Regions from separate parts of the Bacillus sp. D48C genome, predicted to be linked through region 1. Evidence: riboswitches for the same ligand, from Rfam matches in the RefSeq annotation. Region 1 holds a riboswitch; each other region holds the start of a gene.
The links. A riboswitch is a leader RNA that binds a small molecule or an ion and turns the genes downstream of it on or off. The one in region 1 is predicted to bind S-adenosylmethionine.
Positions count from the first base shown of each region.

Region 2: linked by a shared signal. The riboswitch ahead of ACLBXA_RS23470 (cyclase family protein) and the one ahead of ACLBXA_RS08430 (hypothetical protein) in region 1 are both predicted to bind S-adenosylmethionine.
Region 3: linked by a shared signal. The riboswitch ahead of ACLBXA_RS03175 (bifunctional homocysteine S-methyltransferase/methylenetetrahydrofolate reductase) and the one ahead of ACLBXA_RS08430 (hypothetical protein) in region 1 are both predicted to bind S-adenosylmethionine.

Region 1 is NZ_JBKFAQ010000002.1:656,075-666,067, reverse strand. Features, by position in the region: gene rraA (ribonuclease E activity regulator RraA) at 1-58, shown strand, start outside; gene ACLBXA_RS08465 (DUF4430 domain-containing protein) at 398-2,260, shown strand; gene ACLBXA_RS08460 (DUF4430 domain-containing protein) at 2,318-3,157, shown strand; gene ACLBXA_RS08455 (energy-coupling factor transporter transmembrane component T) at 3,180-4,058, shown strand; gene ACLBXA_RS08450 (ABC transporter ATP-binding protein) at 4,031-5,692, shown strand; gene ACLBXA_RS08445 (ECF transporter S component) at 5,665-6,366, shown strand; gene ACLBXA_RS08440 (YwiC-like family protein) at 6,549-7,271, shown strand; gene ACLBXA_RS08435 (hypothetical protein) at 7,302-7,493, opposite strand; SAM riboswitch class I at 7,625-7,723, shown strand; gene ACLBXA_RS08430 (hypothetical protein) at 7,824-8,081, shown strand; gene ACLBXA_RS08425 (SWIM zinc finger family protein) at 8,344-8,733, shown strand; gene ACLBXA_RS08420 (NAD(P)H-dependent oxidoreductase) at 8,757-9,332, shown strand; gene ACLBXA_RS08415 (hypothetical protein) at 9,329-9,682, shown strand; gene ACLBXA_RS08410 (short-chain fatty acid transporter) at 9,723-9,993, opposite strand, start outside.
Region 2 is NZ_JBKFAQ010000012.1:30,272-40,264, forward strand. Features, by position in the region: gene ACLBXA_RS23465 (hypothetical protein) at 1-376, shown strand, start outside; gene ACLBXA_RS23470 (cyclase family protein) at 511-1,143, opposite strand; SAM riboswitch class I at 1,229-1,341, opposite strand; gene ACLBXA_RS23475 (PRK06851 family protein) at 1,493-2,602, shown strand; gene ACLBXA_RS23480 (nucleotidyltransferase domain-containing protein) at 2,714-3,496, shown strand; gene ACLBXA_RS23485 (MFS transporter) at 3,510-4,811, opposite strand; gene ACLBXA_RS23490 (FAD-dependent oxidoreductase) at 4,957-6,480, opposite strand; gene ACLBXA_RS23495 (fatty acid desaturase family protein) at 7,062-8,147, shown strand; gene ACLBXA_RS23500 (amino acid ABC transporter permease) at 8,201-8,956, opposite strand; gene ACLBXA_RS23505 (ABC transporter substrate-binding protein) at 9,004-9,798, opposite strand; gene ACLBXA_RS23510 (amino acid ABC transporter ATP-binding protein) at 9,920-9,993, opposite strand, start outside.
Region 3 is NZ_JBKFAQ010000001.1:587,178-597,170, forward strand. Features, by position in the region: gene glcK (glucokinase) at 1-634, shown strand, start outside; gene ACLBXA_RS03140 (DUF2759 domain-containing protein) at 715-888, opposite strand; gene ACLBXA_RS03145 (MBL fold metallo-hydrolase) at 1,058-1,687, shown strand; gene ACLBXA_RS03150 (class I SAM-dependent methyltransferase) at 1,697-2,809, shown strand; gene ACLBXA_RS03155 (ArsR/SmtB family transcription factor) at 2,952-3,242, opposite strand; gene ACLBXA_RS03160 (cysteine hydrolase family protein) at 3,676-4,188, opposite strand; gene metC (cystathionine beta-lyase) at 4,355-5,518, opposite strand; gene metI (cystathionine gamma-synthase/O-acetylhomoserine thiolyase) at 5,515-6,627, opposite strand; SAM riboswitch class I at 6,722-6,832, opposite strand; SAM riboswitch class I at 7,036-7,145, shown strand; gene ACLBXA_RS03175 (bifunctional homocysteine S-methyltransferase/methylenetetrahydrofolate reductase) at 7,216-9,048, shown strand; gene metH (methionine synthase) at 9,048-9,993, shown strand, end outside.

The DNA of each region.
Region 1 (9,993 bases):
ATATGTTTATGCGGATGAAGATGGCGTCATTATTAGTGAAAAGAGTTTACATAGTTAAGAGTTAATAAGTTATTATTCTTAGAAAATAAATCCGATAAAGCATGGACAAAATTCTTTGTCAATAGTAAAATAATACAGAAATTTAAAGTTTACAGAATGTATAGGTTTATCGTTTTACGATAACTTAAATGGAAGTAAGTTGTGCCAAGAAAAGTGAATGTTATCACAATGATACGTTCATAAACAAAATTATTTTTCCTATACAAATATAGCCGCGAATAATGCGGGTAGGAGGTGTTGTACATTTTTGTTCGACACTTACAAAAAGAGAGTGTCAATCGCACGCCCTTGAAGGGCCTTTTTTTGTGTAAATGGTAGTAAGGGAGGAAATTTTGGGATGGCAATGTTGAAAAAGTGGCTGCTTACGTCGTTAATGGCAGTGACACTTGTATTTGTTTCTTTTGCGAATACAGTACATATTACGTTTGCTGAAGAAAATACAGCAAAACTTGCAATTATTGGGGAATCACAAAAAGGCATTATGTTATGTCCGAAAGAAGAGCAAATTAAAGATGGGGAAACAGCTTTAAGTTTGCTGCAAAAGGTCATGGGGGACAAGGTAGAATCTGAAACGATGTCGTTTGGAACATATGTAAAAGGCATCGATGGCTTAATGGCCGGGGCTACAAGTGGTTGGACATACGATGTAAATGATACATCTGCACAAGTTGGGGCAGATAGTTATAAATTAGAGTCTGGTGATGTTGTTGTATTCCGTTTTGTTTCAGACTGGAGCAATATGAGCCAGGAAACATTGAAAGAAACGTTAGATAAGTTCGGGACTTGTAAAACAGAAGAACCTAACGGTGGCAAAACAGAAGAACCAAAATCAGAAGGTCAAGATGATAAAACGCCAGATGGGAAAAACCAAGGCGACCAAGACGGTAAAACGCCAGATGGGAAAAATCAAGGTGACCAAGACGGTGAAAAACCAGATGGAAAAAACCAAGGTGACCAAGACGGTAAAACGCCAGATGAGAAAAACCAAGGTGATCAAGACGGTAAAACGCCAGATGGGAAAAAAACAGAACAACCACAGCAAGAGAACATTCAAGATCCAAGTGCACAATTAAACGAAGCCATTTCTAAAACATCAGATAAGATGTTACAAGATGGAATTGAAAGTGACTGGGTAGCTGTAGCGCTTTCTCGTTCTGGAAAGAATGTGCCAATTGAGGCAAAATTAAATTATGTTAAGTCAGTAACTGAAAAAGTAGAAAAGCGTATTAACCGTTTTTCAGCGACAGATTTAGCTAGAACAATTATTATGATGAATGCAATGAATGCAGACCCTAAAAATGTAGGTGGACATAATTTAGTTCAAAAATTGTATGAGTCAGATAAAGTGAATTCTGTTACAGGTTATGCATTTGCTTTACTTGCATTTGATACGAAGAAGTATGAGATTCCAGTTGAATCAAAATGGAACAGAGTTGCTCTAGTGGAAGCACTGTTAAATAATCAGCATACAGACGGTGGATGGACTTATAATAGTTCAGGTAGTAAAGATAGTGCTAGTAGCGTTGATGTAACAGGTATGGTTTTATCAGCATTAGCTCCTTATCAAGAGCGATCAGATGTGAAACCAGCTATACAAAAAGCTGTTGCTTATTTATATAACGAACAGCTGCAAAATGGTGGTTTTTCAGCTGATGGACAAGAAAATTCAAATAGTACTGCGCAAGCAATTATTGGATTATCGCTTGTTAAAGATGTAGATCAAAACCGTCTTCATAAGGCAATACAAAACCTATTATCATATCAACTTTCAAATGGTGAATTTAAATGGTTACCAAGTGATCAAAATGGTAACGGAATGGCTACAGAACAGGCTCTTTTAGCATTACTTCAATTTAAGGAAATGGGAAAATCTATTTATGATTGGTCTAATGTAGACGTTGGTGATGTAATTAAGCCAAAACCGATTGAAGAGCCAGAAAAGGTCGTTGAACTAGAAAATAATGTAGTAGAAAAAGAAGTTACTGAAGAACCGAAAGAACAAGACCAAGTACAACAAGAAACAAAAGATGAAAATCTAAAAGTAGTTGTAGATAACGAACCGGTTAAGAATAAAAAAATCGGAAACGGTAACAGTCTACCAAAAACAGGAGCATCTTCTCATAGTGCAGCAACAGAAGTAGGTATGGGTGTATTATGTATTGCTTCTGCATATGTATTATGGAGACGTAAAGCAGCTTAACAAAAAATTAGGAGCAATTATTTGCTCCTAATTTTCGTATGAAAGGTGAGAGATAGGATGAGTAAGGTGAAATGGTTCATTTCTTTACTGCTTTCGCTCGGGCTACTTGCCGGATGTGAAGAGGCAGCTGTAAAGCCTGAGAAGAAGGTAGAACCGAAGCAAGAAGAGGTAGCGAAACAAGAAGAACAAAAAGATGAAGCGAAGCCGGAAGAAAAAACAGAAGAAAAGCAAGCTGAATCAGAGCAAAAGCAGCAAGAAGAGCAGAAAGAGAAACAAGAACAAAAAGTAGAAGAGAAGCCGAAAGAGGAAAAGCCGCAGGCACAACCAGAGGTAAAGAAAGAAGAGAAACAACAGGAACAACCGAAAGAACAGCCGGCTGTAAATAAGCAACCAGAGCAGCAACCAGCACAAGAAGAGAAACAACAACCGAAAGCACCAGAAGTAAAAGAAGAAGCAAAGGTTGTGAATCAGCCGAAAGAAACACCGAAGCAGGAGCAAAAAGTTGATCCGAATAAAGCGGAGAAAACGATACCGACTCCGGCAGTACCAAAACCTGAACCACCAAAACCAGATCCAGTACCAGTACCGAAACCGCAAGCAAAACAAGTAACAATCTCGGTAAAAGGAAATAACGGATATATAATGGGTGCGAAAAAGATGGATGTACAAGAAGGCGATACAGTGTATAAAGTATTGCAACGTACAGGATTAGATGTTGATGCAAGCGGATCTAGAGATAGTATTTATGTAAAAGGTATTAATGATTTATATGAAAAAGATATTGCGGATACTAGTGGATGGAAATATCGTGTGAACGGTGATTTTCCAAACCATAGTGCTGGTGTAGCTACGGTAAAACCAGGAGATACAATTGAGTGGGTATACGTATTACAATAAGAAAGGCATTCGGTAAAGGGCTATGAAAATAAGTTTTTCTTCTTTACATCCTTTTGTGAATTTTTTCTATTATATCGGGGTGATGATACTATGTATGATGTGTCTTCATCCTCTTTTTTTAATTGGAGCAATACTATTAATTGTTATTTTAAATGTGATGCAAGGGAATAGCGAAAAGATAAGAAAGATGTTACCAAGCACAATTATTTTCTTTTTTATGGTCATTTTATTTAATTCGTTATTAACGCATAGAGGCCGAACGACATTATTTTGGTTAGGTGATAGCCGTATTAAGCTTGAGGCGATTATGTTTGGAATAGTAATGGGGTTATTACTAGTTGCAGTTATGTTTACGTTTGCGTCATACAATGATATTATTTCCAGTCATAAATTTTTATATCTGTTTTCAAGAATTTCACCGAAAGTTGCATTGTTAACGATGATTACAGTGAGATTTGTTCCTTTGTTTATAAGGCGATTAAAGAAAATCACACTCATTCAAAAGACGAAAGGTGTGCAGGTAGATTCAGGTTCGATAATTGAACGCGTCAAAAATGGTATGCAATTGCTGCAAGTATTATTAATTTGTTCATTGGAAGATGCACTGCAAACGGCAGATTCTATGCAAGCTCGTGGATTTGGTGTAACGAAACGTACGACATATATTCGCTATAGAATGGAAAAACGAGATTGGTATACGCTCAGTTATTTAAGTATTCTATTTATAATTGCTATCATATGTAGTACGTATGGCGGAGGAAAGTTAATCATTTATCCGAAAGTCGAATCTATTTTATTTCAGCAATACGATGGGATGATGTTTATCGTATTTACGATGTTTATTAGTTTACCAATTATAATGGAAGGAAGGGAATGGTTATGGTGGCGCATGCAGAAATAAACAATTTATCATTTGTATATGCTGATGAAAATGAAAAAGCGTTACAGCATATTTCTCTTTCTGTTCAAAAAGGTGAGTTTATTGCACTTACTGGAGAATCGGGATCTGGGAAGACGACGTTATTAAAACATTTTAAAAAGGAGTTACTTCCAATTGGTACGCGTTCTGGAGAGATATTTTATGAGGGTGTTTTAATAGAGGAAGTAGCTGATTTGTTATCTGCCCAAGAAATTGGGATGGTATTTCAAAACCCAGAAAACCAGATTGTTATGGATACAGTGATTCAAGAATTAGCATTTTCTTTAGAAAATATCGGATTACCATCACATATTATTCAAAAAAGAATAGCAGAGCTTATTAGCTTTTTAGGATTTCAAGATTTATTGCATCAATCTGTTCATACGTTATCTGGTGGGCAGAAGCAGCTTGTCAATTTAGCTGCGGTATTAGTTATGCAGCCGAAATTGCTATTATTAGATGAACCGACAGCGCAGTTAGATCCAATTGCTGCAAAAGAGTTTTTAGGATTATTAAAACGGATTAATGAAGAACTTGGAATTACGATTATTTTAAGTGAACATCGTTTAGATGAAGTTATCCCGCTTGCAACACGCGTTGTTTGTATGGATAATGGCTGTATTATGTATGATGGTAGTCCTAAAACTGTTATTACGAATATGTGGGGAGTAGAAACATTCCGTCCATTTATTCCGCAAATTCCAAGGCTATTTTTAGAGTGGAATGTGAGAGATATTCCGTTTACGGTGCGAGAGGCGCAAATGAAAATGAATAATTTTTCAGCGATATCATATGTAAATGAGCCAATAGCACAAAGTGAAAAGCAAGAGGTAATTTTAAGCGCAGAGCATATTTCGTTCCAATATGAAAAAAATAGTCCGCTTATTTTACGTGATTTATCAGTTTCGATTGAAAAAGGAAAATGGGTAGCGCTCGTTGGGAAGAACGGGACAGGGAAGTCTACACTGTTAACGATTTTAGCAGGATTACAAAAAGCGAGAAGAGGGAAAGTAAAGTGGAATGGGAAAGTGATACATAAAATTGATTCGAAAGAACGATTTAAAAGTATTGGGTATGTATCGCAGCATCCATATTATCATTTTACATTTGATACAGTGTGGGAAGAAGTGTATGAACGTGCACGTGAATTATACGGAGAACAAGGAAAAGAAATAGCAGAAGATACGCTAAAACAGTTTTGGTTGTATTCGCTTAAAGAACGCCATCCGCACGATTGTAGCGGAGGAGAGCAACAACTTCTTGCATTATGTACGACGTTATTATCAAAGCCGACTTTATTATTACTTGATGAACCGACAAAGGGGCTAGATCCGTGGAAGAAAGAAAGAGTAGGAGAACTATTTAGGAAGCTACAAAAAGAAGGTACAACAATTGTAATGGCAACGCATGATATTGAGTTTGCAGCGAAATACGTGGATCAATGTATGATGTTATTTGATGGAACAGTCATTATGAATGATGCACCGAAAGAATTTTTTAGCGGCAACTTCTTTTATACAACATCTATTAATCGATTCATTCGAAAAGAATTGCCATATGCATTAACGTGGGAGGATGTGTACGAAGCGTGTCCAAACGATATGTTGCATTTATAATATGTATCTTTGCAGTAATAATCGGCACATTACTTCTTACGACACTTGTCATGGACGGTTATTACATGTTAAGTAGTTTGTTTATATTAGCAGTTATTATGTTGCCTTTCTATATCCGTTTTGAAAGAAAGGCGTTTGTTTCACGTGAAATTGTTCTCGTTGCTGTATTAGCGGCAATTGCAGCAGTAAGCCGGGTGCCATTTTCTATTTTACCAAGTGTACAACCAACTTCTTTTGTCATTATCGTTTCTGCAATTGTATTTGGAAGTGAAACTGGTTTTATGATTGGTGCTACAGCAGCAATCATATCCAATATTTTTTTAGGACAAGGTCCATGGACACCGTGGCAAATGTTTTCATGGGGCATGATTGGTTTTATAGCAGGTCTACTTCGTAATACATTTTTTATGAAAAAGCTATGGGGAAGACTTCTTTACGGAGTAATTGTTGGCTTTTTATTTGGCTGGATTATGAATTTCTGGGGCCTTCTCGGTTTTATACGAGAAGCAACGTGGGAAACTGTCATTTCGTATTATATCGCAAGTTTTTACTTTGATTTGAGCCATGCGATTTCGAATGTTATTTTCTTATTACTATTTAGTACTTCATGGATTACGATTCTTACAAGATTTAAAAAGAAATACGGTATATTAGATGAGCATAACGTGACATAGAAAAGCATACTCATATAAGGTAGGGTCGCGACTTACATATTCGTTTGCCTCTTTCATGCTTCTTACATATTGTAAGGAGCATTTTTTTGTCAAAAAATTGATTTAATATGCATCCGTTATTATATAAAATTATTTGTATAATGGTAGGTGAGAACTTTTTTCAAAAGTGAGGTGTATAGTTAATGAAGTTAGTTATTCCGAAGCAACATGGTGCATGGGCCATGCTTGTTATTCCTTTTTTATTAAGTGTCGTACTTGGGAAACCTACTATTTATCATATTCCATTGTTTTTAGCGTGGTTTTTTATCTATTTAGCCACGTATCCATTTCTTACGTACATAAAGCAAAGACGAAAAAAAGAGTTTTTACAAGCTACCATTGTTTATTTCAGCATTGCGTTCCTATTTGGGATGATTTCTTTATTATATGAGTGGCGAATTCTTTTATTCTTAATAGTAATGATTCCATTATTTATAGTGAATATGTATTACGCCCGTCAAAAAAATGAAAGAGCACTATTAAATGATATTTGTGCAATCATTGTGTTTTGTATCGGTGGGTTAATTAGTTATTACTTTTCAATGAAGCAAATCGATCATACAGCTTTATTCATTGCACTTATTTCATTTTTATACTTTTTAGGTAGTACGTTCTATGTGAAAACGATGATTCGTGAAAAAAATAACCCGAAGTATCGTCTTATATCTTGGGGATATCATATCTTATTAACGATAATTGTATTTGCGATTAATCCGTGGTGTTCTCTTATTTTTATACCAAGTGTCATTCGAGCAATTGTGTTGTATGGCAAAAAAATTTCTATTATAAAAGTAGGAATTTTAGAAATTGCTAATTCTGTATATTTTTTAATCATAACGGCAATAATTATGAAGTATGCCATTTGAAAAAACTTCCCATCAATAGATGGGAAGTTTTTAATCTTTTTCTAAAATGTGAACGGTGTACTCGCAACGTTGAATAGCTTGTTCAACAGCATAAAGTGATTGTTCAATACGAGCGCGATTAAAATCTTTTTCAACTGTTTCGAGCGCTTCTTCTAAACAATTTTTAGCTTCTTGTAATGATTGAAAAGAATCTTGTACATATCCGCGAGCATTTTGATGCATTTCATAATCCTCCTTGCATGTTCGTATATGGGTAGTATGAACAGTAAGGAAGAAAATATAATTTGTTATATTTATTATATTTGTTTGACAATTAAAGTGGAATTACGTATAGTAAGAATTAAGTGAATATTTTCTTATCCAGAGAGGTGGAGGGACTGGCCCGATGAAACCCAGCAACCGCGATGCAGGTGCTAATTCCAGCAGAACATATTTGTTCTGGGAGATAAGACGAAGATATATACGTAACTTCTTCTTATCGGAGAGGTTTTTTTATTGCAAAAAAACCGATTACGAAAATTTATATTAAGAAGAAAGGGGTTGCGCATTACTGTGACACTCGAAAAATACGTAAAACTGCGTAGTACAGTTTATGAATATATGATAGAGCAAGATAAGCCGATATCATTGTTAGATATTCAAGAACATATCGTTTCGCATCATGAAGGAAAATTCACGAAAAAGATGTTGCATCAATTTTATTTATCAAGATTATTAGACGAACTAAAACTGGATGGGAAAATTACATTAGCTGATGAATATCTCTATGCTGAAAAAGGTGTATTGTATAAGGCGAGAAAAGGGAGCTAAGCTCTCTTTTTTTCTTAAAATAACGGAGTATGTAGAGTAAAAGACTGCTAAAGCAGCCTGATACAGGGAATGGTGTTGAGTGTGTAGTGTCAAAAATTGAATGTGCCTGAAAGAGGCAATTCATATCGGCTGCAAATGAAAAGAGACACCTTCGCCGAATAGGTGTCAGTCGTTTTGTCACGTAGACTTGCTACTTAACAGTAATTAGAATAACATGCAGGATTTTTGAAGTCAAAAGGGAATTAAAGGAAGGGGTACAATTATGTACGCTTACTTATTAAAAGATATAACGAAATGGATCCCAAAGTACATTGTAGATAAGGGATATGAATATTATGAAGATGGGCATGTAGAAGATGTTGAAATACAAGATAAAAAAGTGTTTGCTTTCGTTACTGGAAATGCAGGGAATTATGAAGTAGTTATCGATCTCGAAGATTTTTCAGAAAGTAACTGTGAGTGTCCCTATGAAAATTATTGTAAACATATGGTGGCAGTTGTTTATGATATTCAAGGTGCTGGTGAGAGTGCAGTTAAAGAGAAACTGAAAGATTTAAAAAAAGAAGAGTTACTTATATTATTAAATCGATTGTTGCAAAGTTCGAAAAACGTACAAATTGTAGAGAAGTTATTAAAGAAGGAGAAACTTTAACGTATAGAGGGAGTTGTTTTGTAGTGAACGTACTAATTATATATGCTCATCCTAACCCTTCAAGTTTTAACGCGGCGATTTTCAATCATGTGCAAAAAGGACTACAGGAAACAAATCATTCAGTTACCGTACTTGATTTATACAAAGAACAATTTGATCCAGTCCTCGTATTTAATGAAGAGAAGAAAAGACGCGATTTAGTAAATGAAGAGGAAACAGCTCGGTATAGAACGTTAGTAGAAGAAGCAGATACACTTCTATTCATCTATCCAATATGGTGGTGGGGGATGCCAGCAATTTTAAAAGGATTTATCGATCGTATTTTCGTAGCTGGATTTGCTTATAAATATGAAGGGGCTCTGCCGAAAGGATTATTGCAAGGGAAAAAAGCATGGGTTATTAATACGTTAGACTCGCCTCTATGGTACGTCGCATTGTTATATCGATCAGCAGATTGGATTATGATGAAGAGAGGTATTTTACGTTTTTGTGGCATTCGCGATATAAAACGGTCAGTGTTTCAATCTGTGAAAACGAGTAAAGTATCAAAGCGTGAGAAATGGTTATTACAAATAGAAGAAAAGGCTCGTGCATTATGAATGAAGTCGATCGTATTATAAACTGTGTTCAGTATGATGGCGAACTTTTTCGGAAGTATGTTACGTGTTTACTTCAATTGAAAAAATGCAGCGAAACATTTCAGCAAATTCAAATAGAGTTAAGAAATGATTATTTAATAAGAGGAATTTGTGAAAGAGAAGTTGATCAGGTAGTACGGGGAAGTAAAGAATATGAAATGCATTTTCTTCCTAAAGTATTACAGTGGAATTTTTTGAGGGAAAATCCACATCTAATTGAAAAAGTGTGCGAAGATTTTTTTGCATTTGAGTCATTACATCTTACGGAGTTAGAGTGGGAGAAGATTATAAATTTCATGGGAAATAATTGATTTATTATGTAAAAAAGCTAGTATAAAACTAGCTTTTCGTTTAAATAAATAAGAAGCATAGACTAATGATAAAACCCGCATATAGTAAGTTCACAACACAAAATCCCATAATGTCACGAGCACCTAAACCAGCTATCGCTAATGCTGGTAATGCCCAGAAAGGTTGAATTAAATTCGTCCAAGCATCGCCCCATGCAATTGCCATTGCTGTTTTTGCAGCAGGTACACCAAGTTCAGCGCCAGCTGGAATCATAATTGGTGCTTGCACAGCCCATTGACCGCCGCCAGATGGAACGAAAATGTTAACAATG
Region 2 (9,993 bases), on a different contig from region 1:
ATTAACATTAAATTCGACTGTATGTTTACACACGATTCAATTTCGAAAAGAGCAAAAGAATTATATTGTAAAAGATACAATTACAGGAGAAAAATATGAAATGCCGCCACTTTGGATTGATGCATTGGCAATGATGCGTGACGGTTTTTTATTGGGAGAAATTGAGGAGAAATTAAAAGAAGAGTATCCATCTGAAGAAGTGAATATGTTAGCATTCACGAGGCAACTGTTAGAACTAGAACTTGTTGAAATGGTAGATGGAGAAGAGATAGCTTGCACAAAGAAGAAAGAGATAGATTGTTTAGCTTGGGTGCGTCCCCGTGTGGAACAATTCTTTCTTAATTTAAATAGAAAATATAGAAGCAAAGACCAGTAGTGGCCTTTGCTTTTTTTAATCCCGCTATTTGCCGGGCAGTAAGACCCCCACCTCAAAATTCAGCGGAAGCAAAGAAGTTAGGTGTGGGATGAACAAAACCCCCACTGATTAAAGGTTCACTTTATAGGTTGTGTTTAAAATATAACAGCAAATGCTCTTGCGAAAGCACCGTCACTATTTTTAATTTTTAAAGGTGCGGCTGAGAAAAAGAAACGTTTTGTTTCGATAGCATCTAGATTTGTTAAGTTTTCAATTAAGTAAATATTATTCCCTAGTAATATGTGATGAATCGGTGATGTTTCTGTTGTGACTTCATCAGGAGAAATGAAATCTAAACCGATAGATTTTACTTTTAATTGAACTAATTCTTCAGCTAATTCTTCAGAAAGATAAAATGCTTCTTTCTCATAAGCTTCTGTATTCCATTTGGTGGATAGATTAGAATGAAAAATAACAATATCACCTTCTTTTATGTCAGTATTATGCAATACTGCCTTAGGTAATTTTCGCTCTTGAATATGTGTTACATCTATAAGAACAGCTTCACCTACAAATTGATCCAGCGGTAATTGATCGATGGTCGTTGCGCCTGAAATAAAATGCGCAGGAGCATCACAATGCGTGCCAACATGAACGACAGAATGAAAATCTGTAACTTGATAGCCTGATTCTTCAACACTTGTAACAGCTTCTAGTTGTATTTTAGGTGTTCCAGGAAATTGAGACATATTATTTTCAAATGTTTGCGATAAATCAATTACTTTCATTTTACATACCTCCAATATATATTTTTCAAATAATAAAAAGCTCACCCTTCAATATCAAGAAAGGTGAGCTTTACATGCTAGTTGAGTTTTATCTTCCAAAATGCAATGCATTTTGCAGGAATTAGCACCTATTCAGTTTGTATAAACTGAGGTTGCTGGGCTTCAAAGGGCCGGTCCCTCTGCCTCTCTTGATAAAGAAGTATTCAGTTTTTTTGAAAACGGAATTTTCCGATAGTTAAATTGTAATTCATTTCCTTTTTTCGTGCAATACAAAATAGGTATTCACCCAAATAAAGCTGCTCGCATATTGTAGGTTATGTAAATAGAATGCTGCGAAGGAGTGAGTGCAGTGACAGGAAATGTATTAAATTATTATGCTGGTGGTAATACAGCTAGGGGATTTCACAATTTATACGAAGAGAATTTAAAAGGATTAGACAGATTATTTATCTTAAAGGGTGGCCCAGGAACGGGAAAATCTTCTTTAATAAAGGCAATAGGTCGTGAATGGATTGAAAAAGGATATGATATTGAATTGTTACATTGTTCTTCTGATAATAAATCGGTTGATGGTGTAATTATCCCAAAATTAAAAGTAGGAATTGTTGATGGGACATCGCCGCATGTTATTGAGCCAAAAATGCCAGGAGTTGTTGAAGAGTATATAAATTTAGGAATTGCTTGGGACTCAGATAAACTAAGAAAGCAGAAGTTAGAAATTGAAAGATTTGTTTCAGAAGCAAGCAAAGCTTTTCAGTCTGCTTACGCACGTTTTAAAGAGGCATTGGTTATACATGATGAGTGGGAGAAGATATATATTGATAATATAGATTTTAATAAAGCAAATGAACTAACCAATCAGCTAATCCAGAAATTATTTGCAGATAAAAGCGGGAGACAATCGCTTGTAAAACATCGTTTTTTAGGAGCTGCTACACCGAAAGGAGCAGTTGATTTTGTTCCTAATTTAACAGAAGGGTTACCACATCGTTATTTTATAAAAGGGCGCCCAGGCTCTGGAAAATCAACGATGCTCAAAAAGTTAGCTAAGGCAGCTGAGGAAAAAGGGTTTGAAGTTGAAGTATATCATTGCGGATTTGACCCGAATAGTCTTGATATGGTTATCGTAAGAGAATTAGGATTTGCAATTTTTGATAGCACCGCACCACATGAATATTTTCCAAGTCGCGAGGGTGATGAAATTATTGATATGTATGCCCTTATTGTTACGCCAGGGACGGATGAGAAATATGCGAAGGAAATTCGTGATGTCTCCATTCAGTATAAAGCAAAAATGAATGAGGCGATGTCTTTCTTAGCGAAAGCAAAATCGGTTCGTGATAAATTAGAACGAATTTATATTGCTGCTATGGATTTTTCAATAGTAGATGCATATAAAGAGGAGATTCAAAAAGAGTTTGAACGAATTGCTGCTACTGTAATTGAAAAGCAACAATAGACGTTTTATTAGGCTGTCAGTAATTTCTGACAGTTTTTTTAGTATGTAGTAAAATTAATAGTGTATTGTCGAATTTCCAAGGAAATAATCAAAAAATGGAGTTGTTATGAAATGAGAGAGAAAATCGAGTTGGAGTTAGAAAGAATTGAAAAAGAGAATGATGTGAAAATTTTATTTGCGGTGGAATCAGGGAGTCGTGCTTGGGGGTTTCCATCGAAAGATAGCGATTATGATGTTAGGTTTATTTATATACATCCAGTAGAATGGTATTTATCAATTCATGATAAACGAGATGTAATTGAATATCCAATTAGCGATGATTTAGATATAAGTGGTTGGGATATTAAAAAGGCATTGCAACTATTCGCGAAGTCGAATCCTGCTTTACTTGAGTGGATTCGATCACCAATTTTTTATTCGAAAAACTCTAATTTTCCAGAACTACTTCAACAGATGAGTGAGAAGAATTTTGATCCAAAAGCAACGATATATCATTATTTACATATGGCGTCGAAAAATTATCGTGAATTTTTGCAAGGTGAGAATGTAAAGCTGAAAAAGTACTTTTATGTATTACGTCCCATTTTAGCTTGTAAGTGGCTAGAAGAGAAAACGACTTTACCTCCTGTAGAATTTGACCGATTGATTACAGAATTATCATTAGAACGTAGCGTATTAGATGAAATTGAAAAGTTGTTAATAAAGAAAAAAGCAGGTACTGAATTAGATGTTGGATTGAAAATTAAGGTGCTAAATCAATTTTTAGAAGAACAAATTCATTACTATCAGGAATATGTAAAAGGAATTGAAAAGGGATCAGGAATCGATATTGAGAGTTTAAATACATTGTTTCGAGATATGTTGTTTGAAGCATATGAAAAAGAGCACAAGTAAGTTTGTGCCCTTTTTATTTTGTAGGAATGAAGAAAACAGATATAGCTGCGATAAGACCTGCAAAGGAGAATAAGTAAAAATTCCATGCTAAGTCATATTGCATTGTCATAATAATACCGACAAGAATTGGGCCAGCAATTGCACCAACTCGGCCAAGCCCCAGTCCCCAGCCTAAGGAGGTAGCTCGGATATGTGATGGGAAGTATTGTGTTACATATGCATTTAATATTTGAGTAATACCGACTGATCCAATACCAGCAAGGCCAATTAAAAGATAAATGATTGTAACAGATGGTTTGATTGTTAATAGTCCGATACATATAGCTGCCATAAGATAAGAGATGCTAATAACAATTTTTGCTCCTATACGATCAGCAATTGCTCCAGCGAATAATGCGCCGATAGCTGCGGTAATATTTAGCATAAGTAGAAATGACAGACTAGACCCAAGAGGATATCCTGCCTGGCGCATCATCTGTGGTAACCAAGTGTTTAAACCGTATATTAAAAACATTCCCATTATATAAGTAATCCAAAAAAGTAGCGTTGCTTTTATGTATTCTTTTGAGAATAACGTAGTAAATCCATTTTTCTTTTGTATAGTAGATGGAGCTTGATGAGTTTTATTTTTCACATGAAATTCAATTGGAAAACGATTAAGAATTTGGTTCACTTCTTCTTGGCGATTACGTGATAATAAAAATTGAATGGACTCAGGTAAATAGCGAATAATGAAAGGAATGAGGAGTAGTGGAATCATTCCGATACCAAACATAATTCTCCATCCGAAATCTTCTAACATAAATATAGACAAAATAGCACCTAACACGATACCTAAAGGATAGCCAGTAAACATAAGAGCATAAATAAAAGATTGCCTTTTTTTGGGTGAATATTCAACAGTAAGTGCTGAAGCTGTTGGGATAACACCGCCTAATCCGATTCCTCCTATAAATCGAGATAATCCAAATAACTCAGGAGAAGGAGCGATAGCCGCTAAACCCATTGTGATAGAAAAAAGTGCTAAACAGCATATAAGCGTCCATTTACGTCCAATTAGATCTGTAATCGTTCCAACTAGAATAGCCCCAATAAACATCCCAAATAAAGCATAGCTTGCAATTGTGCCAGCGTGCGATGGTGATAGCGCCCAGCTTTTGTCTTCTAGGAGCTTTGGTAGAACGGCACCGTAAATACCTAAATCATATCCATCAGCTAAAATGGCTAGCCAACAAATAAAAACAACAAGTTTTGTAATAGAGCTTGAAAAGATAGTTTCTGTAGATTCTAGATGAGGTGGAGCTGAAGGTTGCATAATATTCCCCCACTTTTTAATTTGTAGATGAATATATTATTTCATTTAATGTTAATATTTTCCTCCCTGTGTTGAAATTTATCTGAAAAGGTTTTATAACAAATAAAGAAGTTCAACAGTAATTATGTTGAACTTCTTTATTTGTTCACTCATTATCAACTCGTTTTAACGGTTGATCTGCTGGACCTTCAAGAACGTCTCCTTCAATTGAAAAACGAGAACCATGGCAAGGACAATCCCAGGTACAATCACCATTATTCCATTCAACTTCACAGCCGAGATGTGTACAAGTTGTATCGACGATATGTAATTTTCCTTCTTTGTCCTTATAAGCACCTGCTCGTTTACCGTTAACATGTACGACAGATCCTTCACCAACTTCGAGATCTTCTGGCTTACGTAATGCGGTTTCGATCTTTCCTTCAATTAAATGTTTCGCAACATCAATGTTCTGGGAGAGGAACGTTTTTATATCTGGATCATGGAAGCGTGATGGTGCATACAGTTCTTTATAGGGACTGTGGACTTTTAGGATGGAGTCCTTCAGTAGCTGAGCGGCAGCAGTTCCAGTTGTCATTCCCCATTTGCGATATCCAGTTGCAACAAATATATTTGGATTTCTTTCGTTAATATGTCCGATATAAGGAAGCTTATCTAGAGTGATTAAATCTTGTGCTGACCATCTATAAGGAACCTCGTCTATTCCAAAAGTTGCTTCAGCAAAAGAATAGAGTGCTTCATAATGAAGCATCGTATTTATTCCTTGTCCTGTTTTATGACTTTCTCCGCCAATTAAAATTAATTTCTCTCCATTGTTTGTTATATAGCGTAAGGAGCGCTTTGGATCATCAATACTTAAATACATGCCACCTGGATAATCTGTTTTGGCTTTTATTGCAAGAGCGTAGGAGCGTTCTGCGTACATTCGCGTAAAGAAAAAGCTATTCGCATCATAAAAAGGAAAATGTGAACAAGAGACAACATATTCACAAGTGATATGATGGCCCTCTTTTGTAATTATTTGTGGATAATCTTCCTTTTCCACATCCATAGCTGTTGTTTGTTCGTAGACCTTTCCACCCATCTCCACAAACTTTTCTAAAAGTGTTTTTAAATAAAGAAGGGGATGGAATTGTGCTTGATTTTTCATGACAAGTGCAGATTGTACTGGAATAGGAATCGATAGAGATTGAACATAATCACAAGGTATATTTAATTTTTGATAAGCTTCATATTCTTTCGATAAATTTCTTAATCCGTTATCAGTAGTTGTATATAAATATGAATCTTCATTTGAGAAATTACAGTCGATTTTATATGTTTGAACAGTTTCGTTTATGAATTGTAGAGCCTGATTATTTGATTCATAGTAAAGCCCGGCCTTTTCTACACCGAAGTGATTTATTAATTCATCATAAATAAGATCATGTTGTGCTGTTACTTTCGCTGTTGTATGCCCAGTCGTCCCGTTTAAAATACGACCAGAATCAATTAAAACAACATCGATGCCTTCTTTTGCAAGTAAATAGGCAGTAGTAATACCTGTAATACCAGCACCGATAATAGCAACTTTCGCCTTTATATTTTCGGATAAACGAGGGAAAGTAGGAAACTGAGTAGATTCAATCCAATAAGATAGCGGCAGTTGTGGAAATGTATCACTTGTCATTGCTGAAACCTCCTGATTTTAGAACAATTTTCCTTTTAATATTTCCATATTATATGAAATTCATGTGTGTTGTTTTAGAAGAAGTCTATTTTTATTAAAAGAGGTTATAAATTATTTTGATATAATTAATTAGGTGGGGCATTATGAAGAAGTAGGATTTATATAAAACTAAATTCAAGTGATTCTGTTTGTTGATTACATAGAGATTTATTGAATGAGATAGGGTCTATGGCGTTTAAGAAAATGTCTATAGATAGTGGATAAATCCTTATGTAATATATAAATTTTCTTTAGTGAAATAAAGTATGATTATAAAAATATAACCAACTTTTATTACTAGGTCATAAAAGTTGTTGACAATATAGAAATTCTATTGTTATGATTCATCATGTGGAAAGGTTGATAGAGAGTAAAAAGAGAAATGTTTTTCATTGATAATAAAAGCGAAAAATAAGTGACGATAGAGTGAGTATATTTTCCTTATAATACATGCTTTTTGGATCATTTAGTAAAATCAATCTGGAAGCAAGAATTGATATATGTAAGTTGCGCAAGGCGCGGCATAAGAAAGGGGCAAAAGGATGAAGGAGCTTCATACATTTGGGTGGTATGCAGCACGTGTATCACCACATTTGCCGAAAAAAGCATTTAAACCAGTGCCTACTCGTTTATTTGGTGGATTGGCTTATTTGCTTGTGGCATTGTCGGGATTAATATCGATTGGTGTATTTGAATTGAATGTGTGGGCGAATCTAGGAATTGCGATTGTTCTTGGATTATGTTTTGCTTCACTAGGATTTTTAGGGCATGAAATTTTACATGGAACTGTTGTAAGAAAGGCATGGCTTCGTGACTTCTTAGGAGCGATTGCATTTATGCCATTATCAACAGGGCCAAAGCTTTGGAGAAAGTGGCATAATGCAACGCATCATGTTCATACACAGCATGAAGAGAATGATCCGGATGCATGGCCGACACTTGAGAAACTTAAGAAGAGTAAGTTTTTGAGTTGGGTATATCGTATGCCTCTACATGTACGTTCATTCTTTAGTTTTCTGTCACTAACAATTCAATTTACATTGCATTCGACTCGAATGTTCTTTCATTTTATAAAAGAGTTCAAGTCATCCAATCAAAAATCTGTATGGCTTCAACTTCTTTTGCCTTGGACAGTTTGGATTAGTTTATTGTTTATTATGGGACCTGGAAAATGGTTATTTGCATATGTCATTCCGTTGTTAATTGCTAACTTTATTGTAATGGCATATATCGCAACAAATCACCGCTTAAATCCAATTGTTCCAGTAAATGATCCGTTAGCAAACTGCTTATCAGTAACAGTGCCGCGCTGGGTAGACGTTTTGCATTTCAATTTCTCATATCATACAGAACATCATCTGTTCCCTGCTATGAGCTCTAAATACTATCCGTTAGTAAAAGAGAAGATTAAAGAAATGTGGCCGGAACGTTATCACGAAATGCCGATGACAAAAGCATTGGCAGCACTTTGGAATACACCACGTGTGTATTATCACGGAAGTGAATTAGTTGATCCGCATAGAGAGCATTTCTACGGTTCTTTAGGAAATGGCTTAGACCCTCATAATATTTCATATCGTGAGGAACATATAGAAGAAAAAGAGAGTATTAAAAAAATAAATCAGTAAAAATTAATATATTTTTGCAGTGAAAAAGCAAGCCATCTCAGGCTTGCTTTTTCTTATAAAGAAACTTCCTTTTTGTTCTTTTTATTGACTTGGAAGGAGTTAGTTTCTTTTCGTTGTAATCGTTTTTCTAAAAGATTAACAAAATAAGTAAATAGAAGAACAAGTACGAGATAGTATGCACCAACGATTATGTAAGTATCTAATTGTTGGAAGTTACCTGCTGCAATTGATAAACCCGATCCCCATAATTCGGACATTCCTACATAAGCAACAAGTGAAGAATCTTTTAATCCGATAATAAATTGGTTTCCTAGAGGAGGAAGAGACAGACGAAATGCTTGTGGTAATATAATTCGTCGCATAGCTAAAGGATAAGGCATGCCTAAAGAGCGAGCTGCTTCTAATTGTCCTCGGTCAACGGATTGAATAGATCCACGGAAAATTTCCGTAATATATGCACCGTTATGAATTGCTAAAGCGATTGCTCCTGCCCAAAAAGGGGTGAAAACAACAACAGATGTAATTCCAAAATAGAGAATGGCAATTTGAACAATTAAAGGTGTACCACGAATAATAGCAATGTAGACATGAGCGATACTATTTAAAACTTTATTGTTAGAGATTCGAAAGAAAGCGAATAATAATCCAATTAATGAACCGAGTACTAGGGAAGTTAATGTTAATTGTAATGTGACAATAGTAGCTTTTAAGAGTGTGGGATAGGAAGAGATAAAAATTTCAAACATGCGTTTCACCTCATATTGTATAGATTTTAGTAGAGAATGAAATGCCCCACATAAAATGAACACTTAATCAGTGGGGCACTGTTTATGAATCTTTTGAATGGCTAACTTACTTACTTCGTTTTTTCCTCTTCACCAAGAATATTACGTCCGAACCATTTTTTACTGATCTTATCATACGTACCATCTTTAATGATTTCATCTAACGCTTTATTTACTTTCTCAACCATTTCTTTATTATCTTTGCGAATAGCAATTCCCATTTCATCAAGATTTAATGGTTTTCCGGCTTCTTTTATATTCGATTTTCCTTCTTTTATCATACGTAGACCAACCATTTGATCCGTAATTACTGCGTCAACACGCCCAGGCTCTAAATCCATAAGAGCAGTAATATCACTGTCATATTCTGTGATTTGATCTGTATATTTTGCAACAAGATTTTTAAAGGTACTAGCTTTTACAACACCAATTTTCTTACCTTTTAAATCTTCTGGAGAAGAGATAGCGGTATTCTTTTTAGCTACAAAAATTTGGGCGCCAGAGCGATAGTACGGATTTGAGAAACTAACAGCTTTTAAGCGCTCCTCTGTAATTGCCATACTACCCAGTATTACATCATATTTCTTCGCTTGAAGACCTTGAATTAGCGTTTCCCATGGGTTTGTAACTGGCGTAGCCTTCATGTTCATCTTTTTAGCAAGAGCTTCACCGATTTCTACATCAAAACCGACAAGTTTGCCGTCATTTTCTTTATAGTTAAAAGGTTTGTATAATCCACTCATCGCATAGCGAAATTCTTTTTCACCATTTGATGAAGTAGTAGAACTTTCTTTGCTACAAGCTCCTAGTATGAAGGATGTACATAGTGTAATGCTCGCAACAATGGTTAATAGTTTTCTTTTCATAAAACCCCTCCTATATATTGATCATACGGATGTTTTTCAGTATGTTATTGAAATATTTTATTTGGATGATTAGTTGTGCACCGTATGAATGTATTCCTTTTCGTTTGAAACAGAAGTTACATTATAAAACGTTACGTAAAAATTGTTTTGCTCGTTCATGTGATGGAGCTGAAAAGAATTGTGCTGGCGGAGCAT
Region 3 (9,993 bases), on a different contig from region 1:
AGCAGCGCTTGGTGAAATGTGGAAAGGTGCTGGTGAAGGTGCAAAAGATTTAATCTGCATGACACTTGGTACGGGCGTTGGTGGTGGTGTAATCGCCAATGGTGAGATTGTACACGGCGTGAGTGGTGCTGCTGGTGAGATTGGACATATTACAGTAGTTACAGAAAATGCTTTCCCATGTAATTGCGGGAAGTCTGGTTGCTTAGAAACAGTAGCATCTGCAACAGGTATCGTACGTGTTGCTATGCAAAAAATACAAGAGACTAATAAAGAAAGCATGTTGCGTTCTATGTTAGCTGAAGAAGGACGTATTACATCAAAAGATGTCTTTGAAGCACTTGGACAAGGTGATGAATTAGCAGGCGAAGTAGTAGAAAAAGTAGCTTCTTATTTAGGATTAGCTGTAGCGAACCTTTCTAGTACGTTGAACCCAGAGAAAATTGTTATTGGTGGAGGCGTGTCTAAAGCTGGAGATGCGCTATTAGAACCAATTCAACGCTATTTCGAGCAATACGCTTTCTCACGTGCTGTAAAGAGCACGAAGTTAGCTATTGCAACACTTGGTAATGATGCAGGTGTTATCGGAGGAGCTTGGCTTGTAAAAAAGCACAAATACGAAGCGAAGATGATATAAGATGTGAAATATGAAAAGAGGAAGGGGGAACCCTTCCTCTTTTTGTGTGAAATCTCGATGAAGAATAAAGTGTAAACGAATTAAGCTGCTGGTGGATACCCGTTATATAGAACAGTCATGATCGTAAACCATCCGAAAACGAGTACAGTTGCAATTGCAAAGCCGCTCGCGAAAAAGTTTTTTTCACGAAGTGTTCTAAGCGTAGCAAATACAGCTAACAGAGTGACAAGTGTAAAAATAATAACAAGGCCCATACAATATCCTCCTCTGTCTACCCATTTCTTATTATGAGTTTTTGGAATATTTACTCTTTTATATTGTACATGTTTTAAAAATGATTGTCGAGATAGCATCCTTTCTTTTCCTCAGAGAAAGAAATGTTGTATCATTAAAAGTAAGTTTAATAACTGGAGGAGATTTCATATGAAATGGATACAAATGCCGTTAGGCCCATTGCAAACCAATGCTTATATTTTAATGAACGATCAAAAAGAGTGCATTATCTTTGACCCTGGTCATGAAGGTGAAAAGCTCGTTACATATTTACAAGAAGAACAATTAAAACCATTGGCGGTTTTATTAACACATGCTCACTTTGATCATATCGGTGCTGTTGATGCGGTAAGAGACGCTTTTTATATTCCTGTATACGTACATAAAGAAGAAGCAGATTGGTTAGGAGATGCAACTGTAAACGGCTCTCAAATTTTTATGATCAACCGCAGTATTACAGCAAAACCAGCGGATCATATTATTGATGCAGAAGGTACATTAACAATTGGATCATTTAATTTTGAAATTTTTGAGACGCCGGGACATTCTCCAGGAAGTATTTCTTATTATAGTAAAGAGGCGAATGCTGTATTCTCAGGAGATGTATTGTTCCAAATGAGCATTGGAAGAACAGATTTGCCTGGTGGAAGTTTTGCTGAATTAATTGGAAGTATTGAAGAGAAATTATTTGTATTACCAGATGAAACAGCGGTGTTATGTGGACATGGTCCAGAAACAAGCATTGGCTTTGAAAAAGAAAATAATCCGTTTTTACAATAAGGAGTCATTATGGGAATGGAGCTCATTTTAAGAGAATGGATGGGGAAAGAAAAGGATTATTCAATTTCATATAGTACGTATATGAACCTTGTATTGTATACAGAAGGTCATGGATATTATATGAAAGAACGTGAAAAGATTGGAAGAAAAGGGGATTTTTTTACAAGTAGCAATGTATCCTCTGTTTTTGCAAAAACTTTTGCTAAACTTTTTATTCGTCTTGTTGAAAATGGTGAAGTTGCTTCGAATATTTGTGAGGTTGGTGGGGGAACTGGAAAGTTTGCCTATGATGTTTTACAAGAATGGAAGCAATTATCTCCAAAAACCTTTATTGATTTAAACTATTCAATGATTGAAGTGAGCCCTTTTCATAGGAAATTACAGCAGGAGCAACTTGGCTCATTTTCTAATGTATCGTACTATACCTCCTATAGTGAAATGGGAGATTCTTTCGAGGGAATTCTTTTTTCGAATGAGTTGTTTGATGCATTTCCTGTTGAAATAATTGAGAAAAGAAATGGTATGTTGTATGAAGTACGTATTACATATACAGAGGAAGGAAACCTTTCAGAAGTATGTAGGCCGTTAGATAAAAGAATTGGTCGATATTTATTGAAATATAATATTCATATTGCTGAAGGGCAACGTTTTGAAGTACCAATTGTGATGGAGGAGTATATAAAAGAAATTGCGAAATGGTTTCAAAAAGGTATATGTATTACAGTTGATTACGGATACACAAAAGAAGAATGGATGCATCCAGCACACCGTGAAGGAAGTTTGCGAGGGTATTATCAGCATAAGCTAATACGAAACCCACTAGCGTATCCAGGTGAAATGGATCTTACTACTCATATTCATTGGGACGAGCTAACTGAGATGTTTAGTCTGCAGGGAATGAGTGCAGTATGGCATAAGAAACAATCTGAGTTCTTGTTAGCTGCAGGAATATTAGAACAGCTTACGAGCCATCAAGATACGAATCCTTTTTCTGAAACGCAAAAAAAAAATCGAGCAGTTCGTTCTATGATTTTGAATGGAGGAGTAGGGAGTGCGTTTGATGTTGTTATACATACAAAAGATATGCAACATTTGCATTTGGAGCAGTATGTAACAATATAAAAAACAAGACACAGTATATACTGTGTCTTGTTTTTTAATACGACTTATGTAGTATTATATATTTCCTCTCATGATATATATTTATATTAAAGATATGAGATGAAAAATATAGAATACGTTCTTTTTCTTCGATTATTAGTCCCTAACCTAATAATACGCGAACGAGTTGAATTATTGTTTCGTTCTCTACTTTGTAATAAATTTCTAATCCTTTTCTTTCACTAGAAACGATTTTAGCGCTTTTTAATTTTGCTAAATGCTGTGAAATTGTAGATTGTGGCATGTTTAAGCCAGTATACATTGTAGAAACGTTGCTTGGACCGCGCTCAATTAATCCTTTTACGATACATAAACGAACAGGATGAGCTAGTACTTTTAATAATTCTGCATTACTTTCATATAGTTCTAATTCTTTTTGAAAGGTTTCTAACATGTTCTTTTCCACCTCCGTGTGAGCTATTATACCATACTATACATACCAAAAATTTAAAGAAAAGAAAATAGTTGTTGCAGAAAAAAAGTCCTAAAGTAAAGAAATTGTAAGAAAAGAGACCCTGATGTAAATAAAATAGGTAAATTAGCACGTTTTTGTAAAATAAAATTTTTGGGTGAAAATTTCGATGCGTTTTAAAAATTGAAAGATATAGATATATTTGTAACACAATTTTATCATGATTTTCTTATTCTTTCAAATGAATATACAAAATTTTTAAAATAATATGACAAAGGAATTGTAATGATATATATAGAATATAAAACAGTTTAAAAGAAAAGAAGCTGAATGTAATTCGCTTCTTTATGATGATAACGAAATATTTGATTACAGCTGATAAATCTTAGGATAATCAAGTCATTAGTCATTTATTCTAAAATTCATCTTTTAGCAACGTTAAAAACCTGTGATTCCATATGTTCTCGTAAAAATCAATCGTCTCTTTTGCGGACATAAAAGGATTCTTCAACGTAGAGGTTGTTTTCTGTGCCATAAAGTTTTCGTATCCCAGTCCGTGGGCAAACTTAATCGTAGCATCCATACAGTACTCTGTTTGGGCACCACAAAATTCAATGCGCTTTACAGATAATTGATCTAAAATTTCTTTTAAGTTTGTTTTATAAAATGAATTTGCATGTGTTTTTCTTACAAAAAAATCTTGTTCTTGAACATCTAGATCGGTATGAATAGCCCAATTTTCTTTCTCGGGTACTAAATCATCATCACAATATTGAACAAAAAGGATTGGTTTATTTAATTTTCTGTATGAAGAAATTCTTTGATTTACTTTTGTTAGTAAGTTCTGTAAATCAAATAAATGCTCTCCGCTATAACATACTCCATTTTGTAAATCGATAACGATTAAAATATCTGTACAAGTATCCATTATTTTTGCTCCTTTTTATTTCTTAATATATCAATTAATCCATTACTTGGAAATAGATAAAAATTTTATTTTTTAATGAACTATATAGACAGAAAAGCACTAAAACGAGTATGGTAGACAGCATAAAAAAAGATATGAAAACTTAATTTCATATCTTCTATTCATTCTATACATTTACAGGTTCTTCTACATAAGAAAGGGCATTTTCAAAATCGGATATTAAATCGTCAACATTTTCAAGGCCAACTGATAACCGAAGTAATGAATTAGAGATCCCTCTTTCATCACGAGCTTCTTGCGACAGTGCTGCATGTGACATTTTTGCTGGGTAAGAAAGAATTGACTCTACCGCTCCTAAACTAACTGCAAAAACGGGTAATTTTACTTTTGACAAAAATTGGCGGAGTGCATCTTCTGACTGCAAAGTAAACGATAAGACCGCTCCAGCTGATGTTGCTTGAGATTGTTGAATATCAAATCCGAGATGCGTTTGTAATCCAGGATAATAGACATTTTGTACTTTAGTGTGCTCTTGTAAATAATGTGCAATTTTATTGGCATTTTTAGCTGAATGCTCGAGGCGTACATGCAATGTTTTTAGGCCACGAAGTACGAGAGAACAATCTTGAGGCCCTAAAATAGCACCGAATGCATTTTGTAAAAATCCAAGCTTTTGAGCGAGTTCTGCATCTTTTACTACTGCTAATCCGGCAGTAACATCACTATGACCAGCAATAAATTTTGTAGCACTATGAAGAACGACATCAGCTCCAAGTTCAAGTGGTTTCTGGAATAGTGGTGTCAAAAAAGTATTATCAACAAAAGTAAGAGCGCCAATAGATTTTGCAAGTTTAGAAACTTCGCGGATATCTGTCACTTTTAAAAGTGGGTTAGAAGGTGTTTCTACATAAAAGAGCTTTGTATTTGGTTTAATGTTTTGTTTTATTTCTTCTAAATTGGTCATATCAACAAATGTATGTGAAACACCGTAACGGGAGAGTACCTCAGTTATCACTCTGTAAGTGCCTCCGTATACATCTTCTGAAATGAGTACGTGATCACCTTGTGAAAGAAGGAGGAATGCAGTGGAAATCGCTGCAATGCCTGATGCAAAGGCGAATCCCTTTGTTCCACCTTCTAATAAAGCAATGATATCTTCAAGAGCTTCACGAGTTGGATTTCCTGACCTGCTATAGTCATATTTTCCGAACGTATCTACATCAAACTGGTGAAAAGTTGATGTGTTATAAATGGGAACGTTCACAGCGCCCGTTTGTGAGTCATGTTTATATTGGTTGTGTAGTAAGAGTGTATCTATAGAATAGCTCATATTTTTACACCTTCTTTTATGAGTTTAATGGCTTGCTTTAAGTCTTGAATTAAATCGTTACTATTTTCAATGCCAACGGAGAATCGAAGAAGACGATTGCATACACCGTTTGCTGTTCTAATATCTTCAGGAATATCAGCATGTGTTTGCGTTGCTGGATAAGTCATTAAACTTTCTACACCACCAAGACTTTCTGCAAATGTAATTAAGGATAAAGATTGTAAGAATGGATTAATCCAAGCTTCATCTTTAAGGCGGAATGAAATCATGCCGCCTCTTCCTGGATAAAATACATCTGTCACCCCGTTTTCATCATTTAAATATGCAACAACTGCTTTCGCATTTTCTTCATGTTGTCTCATGCGAAGCGCTAACGTTTTCATACCGCGAATTAATAACCATGAGTCAAATGGGCTTAAAACCGCGCCTGATGCATTATGATAATGAGCGATTTCCTCGCAAAGTTCCATTCCTTTTGCAACGACAAGTCCGCTTAGTACATCGTTATGTCCCCCTAAATATTTCGTTGCGCTATGGAGTACAATGTCAGCACCTTCTGTTAATGGTTGCTGTATATAAGGTGTGTAGAATGTGTTGTCTACAATAAGAAGTAGTCCGTGCCTTTTCGCTACAGTTGCGACAGCAGCAATATCAGTAACTTGCATTAATGGATTAGTTGGAGTTTCTATGAAAATAGCCTTCGTTTCAGTTGTGATAGCTTGCTCAATTTGTTTAATAGATTGTGTATTTACGTATCTACATCGAACATTCCACTTTTTTTCGTGCTCAGAAAATAATCGATACGTTCCTCCGTATAAATCTTCAGATACAATAAGTTCGTCTCCAGAGTGGAATAGAGAAAGGACGAGGAGAACAGCCGCCATCCCTGAACTACAGGCATAACCTTGTTCGCCATATTCTAAGTCTGCGATCGCCTGTTCTAAAAGACCGCGAGTTGGATTGCCAGTTCGTGAATAGTCAAAGCCAGTAGATTTACCAATTCCTTCGTGACGATAAGCGGTTGAGAAATAAACCGGTGGATTAACCGTTCCTGTTGTAGTTTCACTGCGATTTCCGATTTGTGCTAGTTTCGTTTCGATTGTTGACATGTGAAAATTCCTCCTTTTTAAATTGAAACATTAAGTGAATATAAAATAAAAAAAGCCTTCTAAGAAGAAGGCTTTCGGTTTGAATAGAGTCTTCTTCTCATCTGTCAAATCTTTCACAATTTGCTGGAATTAGCACCTTATTAACAAACTGTTAATGGTTGCTGAGGCGTCATAGGGCCAGTCCCTCTACCTCTCTAGATAAGAATGTTCGTATGAAATTTTTATTATGTTTTTAACTTTACAACAAAAGATAATTGAATTGCAAGTTTATTTTAAATAATTTTTATTTTTCCGCAAGTATCATTGACTTTTACTTTTGTGCATGCTAAATTTATTAAAAAATTAACAAACATTGTTAAAAGGGGAACGCATTTCCTTTTAGCTACATAAATAAAATAATAAAGACAACTCTTATTGAGAGCGGTGGAGGGAAAGGCCCTGTGAAACCCGGCAACCTTCAAACGAAATGTTTGAAACGGTGCTAATACCTGCAAAACGAATGTTTTGCATAATAAGAGGAGGAACGATTATGTCCCCCTCTTCAAAGTGAAGAGGGGGTTTTTATATTGATAGAAATGAGGGAGATTCGTGAAATTACTAGATTTATTATCAAAAGGAATTGTAATAGGTGATGGTGCGGTTGGGACGTTATTGCATTCACATGGTTTGCAAAGTAGCTTTGAAGAATTGAATGTATCTGATCCAGACTTAATTATATCGATTCATAAACAATATGTAGCTGCTGGAGCAGATGTAATTCAAACGAATACGTATGGGGCAAATGAGACGAAATTACGTATGTATGGTTTAGAAAATCAAGTTACAGAAATTAATAGAGCGGCAGTAAAACTGGCGAAAGCATCTGTTACAGACAGAAATGCAATTTTAGGAACAATTGGTGGTATGAAACACATCGGAGCCGTTACAACGACTGATATGGAAAGGGAGTTTATGCTACTTGAACAGGCAGGGGCTTTACTAGAAGAACAGGTTGATGGATTACTATTAGAAACTTTTTACGATGAATTTGAATTACTTCATGCCGTTAAAGTATTGCGTAAGCAAACGAATATTCCAATTGTTGCTCAATTAGCGTTACATGAAGCAGGTACGACTCAAAATGGAAATGATGTCAATGAAATATTAAAGCAACTTATAGATTGCGGTGCAAATGTTGTTGGATTGAATTGTCAACTAGGGCCGCTTCATATGACGGAAGCTTTCAAAATGATATCGATTCCGCAAAATGGCTATTTATCAGCATACCCAAATGCAGGTCTCCCGAATTATGTGGAGGGACGTTATGTATATGAGGGAAGCCCAGCTTATTTTGAAGCGATGACACCGAGATTTATTGAGCAAGGTATTCGATTATTGGGTGGTTGTTGTGGTACGACTCCAGAACATATTCAAAGTATGAAGCGCGCTGTTGCGAATATTACCCCTGTAATAGAAAAAGACACGATTCAAAGGCCGAAAGTCGTTCATACGCATGAGAAACGTTCGAAGGCTCACGTCACTCTAGCAGAGAAAGCGAAAAAACAAACGACAGTTGTAGTGGAATTAGATCCACCGAAAACGTTAGATACACAGCGTTTTTTTGAAGGAGCAAGAGCGTTAAAAAGAGCGGGAGCAGATGCTATTACTCTAGCAGATAATTCATTAGCATCGCCTCGCATCTCGAATATGGCAATGGGTGCGTTATTAACCAAGCATGATATCCCAGTATTGACACATTTAACGTGTAGAGATCATAACGTCATTGGACTACAATCTCATTTGTTAGGTTTATCGGCGTTAGGGATGGAAGAAGTGTTAGCTTTAACTGGTGATCCAGCGCGCGTTGGTGATTTTCCCGGTGCAACTTCTGTATATGATTTATCCTCTATTGAGCTCATTAAAATGATTAAAGAAATGAACGATGGACGTTCAATTTTAGGGAAATCAATTGGACCGGCGACAAGGTTTTCTGTAGGCGGCGCATTTAATCCTCACGTGAGGCACTTAAAAGCAGCGGTTAAGCGAATGGAACGAAAAATAGATGCTGGAGCGGAGTATTTTTTAACTCAGCCAATTTACGATATCGCGCTAATTGAAGAAGTGTATGAAGCGACAAAGCATTTGGAACAACCTATTTTTATTGGAATTATGCCGTTAGTAAGTAAGCGGAATGCAGATTTTCTTCATTTTGAGGTGCCGGGTATTACTCTTCCTGAAGAAATAAGAGAGAGAATGGATGGACACGAAACGAAAGAGGCAGCAATTGAGGAAGGGATTCGCATTTCGCAAGAATTAATCGACATAGCGATGAAATATTTTAATGGTATTTATCTTATTACACCATTTTTAAAGTATGAAATTACAGAACATCTTGTTAAATATGTAAGAGAAAAGCAAGAAGTGAAAGAAGGTATTAATTGATGAAGTGTATAGAAGAAAAATTACAGAATAGCATTTTAATATTAGATGGGGCAATGGGGACAATGATTCAGCAAGAGGATTTAACTGCTGAAGATTTCGGAGGAGAAGAGTACGAGGGCTGTAATGAATATTTAGTAGAAACAAGACCAGACGTTATTTTAAAAATTCATAAAGCTTATATTGAAGCTGGAGCGGATATTATTGAAACAAATACATTTGGGGCAACGAATATTGTACTAAGTGATTATGAGCTGTCTCATTTAGATGAAGAACTAAATGAAAAGGCAGCACTTTTGGCGAAGCAAGCTGTTAAAGAAAGCGGGAAGGAAGTATATGTTGCGGGAGCAATGGGACCAACAACGAAAGCAATTAGTGTTACAGGTGGTGTGACTTTTGAAGAATTGATTGAGGCTTATACAAGGCAGGCACGAGGATTGTTAAAAGGAGAAGTTGATGTATTACTCGTTGAGACGAGTCAAGATATGCGTAACGTGAAAGCAGCTTATATTGGAATTCAAGCTGCTTTTGAAGAAATGAAAAAAACGGTTCCTATTATGATTTCAGGAACGATTGAGCCAATGGGAACGACTCTGGCTGGGCAAACAATTGAAGCTTTTTATTTATCAGTAGAACATATGAAACCATTATCTGTTGGATTAAACTGTGCGACTGGTCCGGAGTTTATGAGGAACCATATTCGTTCACTATCTGATTTATCGGAGTGTTACATTTCTTGTTATCCAAATGCAGGTCTTCCTGATGAAGATGGACATTACCATGAATCTCCATCTTCTCTTGCTGAAAAGGTGAAGCGATTTGCTGAAGAAGGATGGGTTAATATTATCGGTGGTTGTTGTGGCACGACACCAGAACATATAAAAGCAATGAAATCCGCGCTAGCATCTCTTAAGCCTCGTGACCATCATGAGAGAGAAGGACATGGAA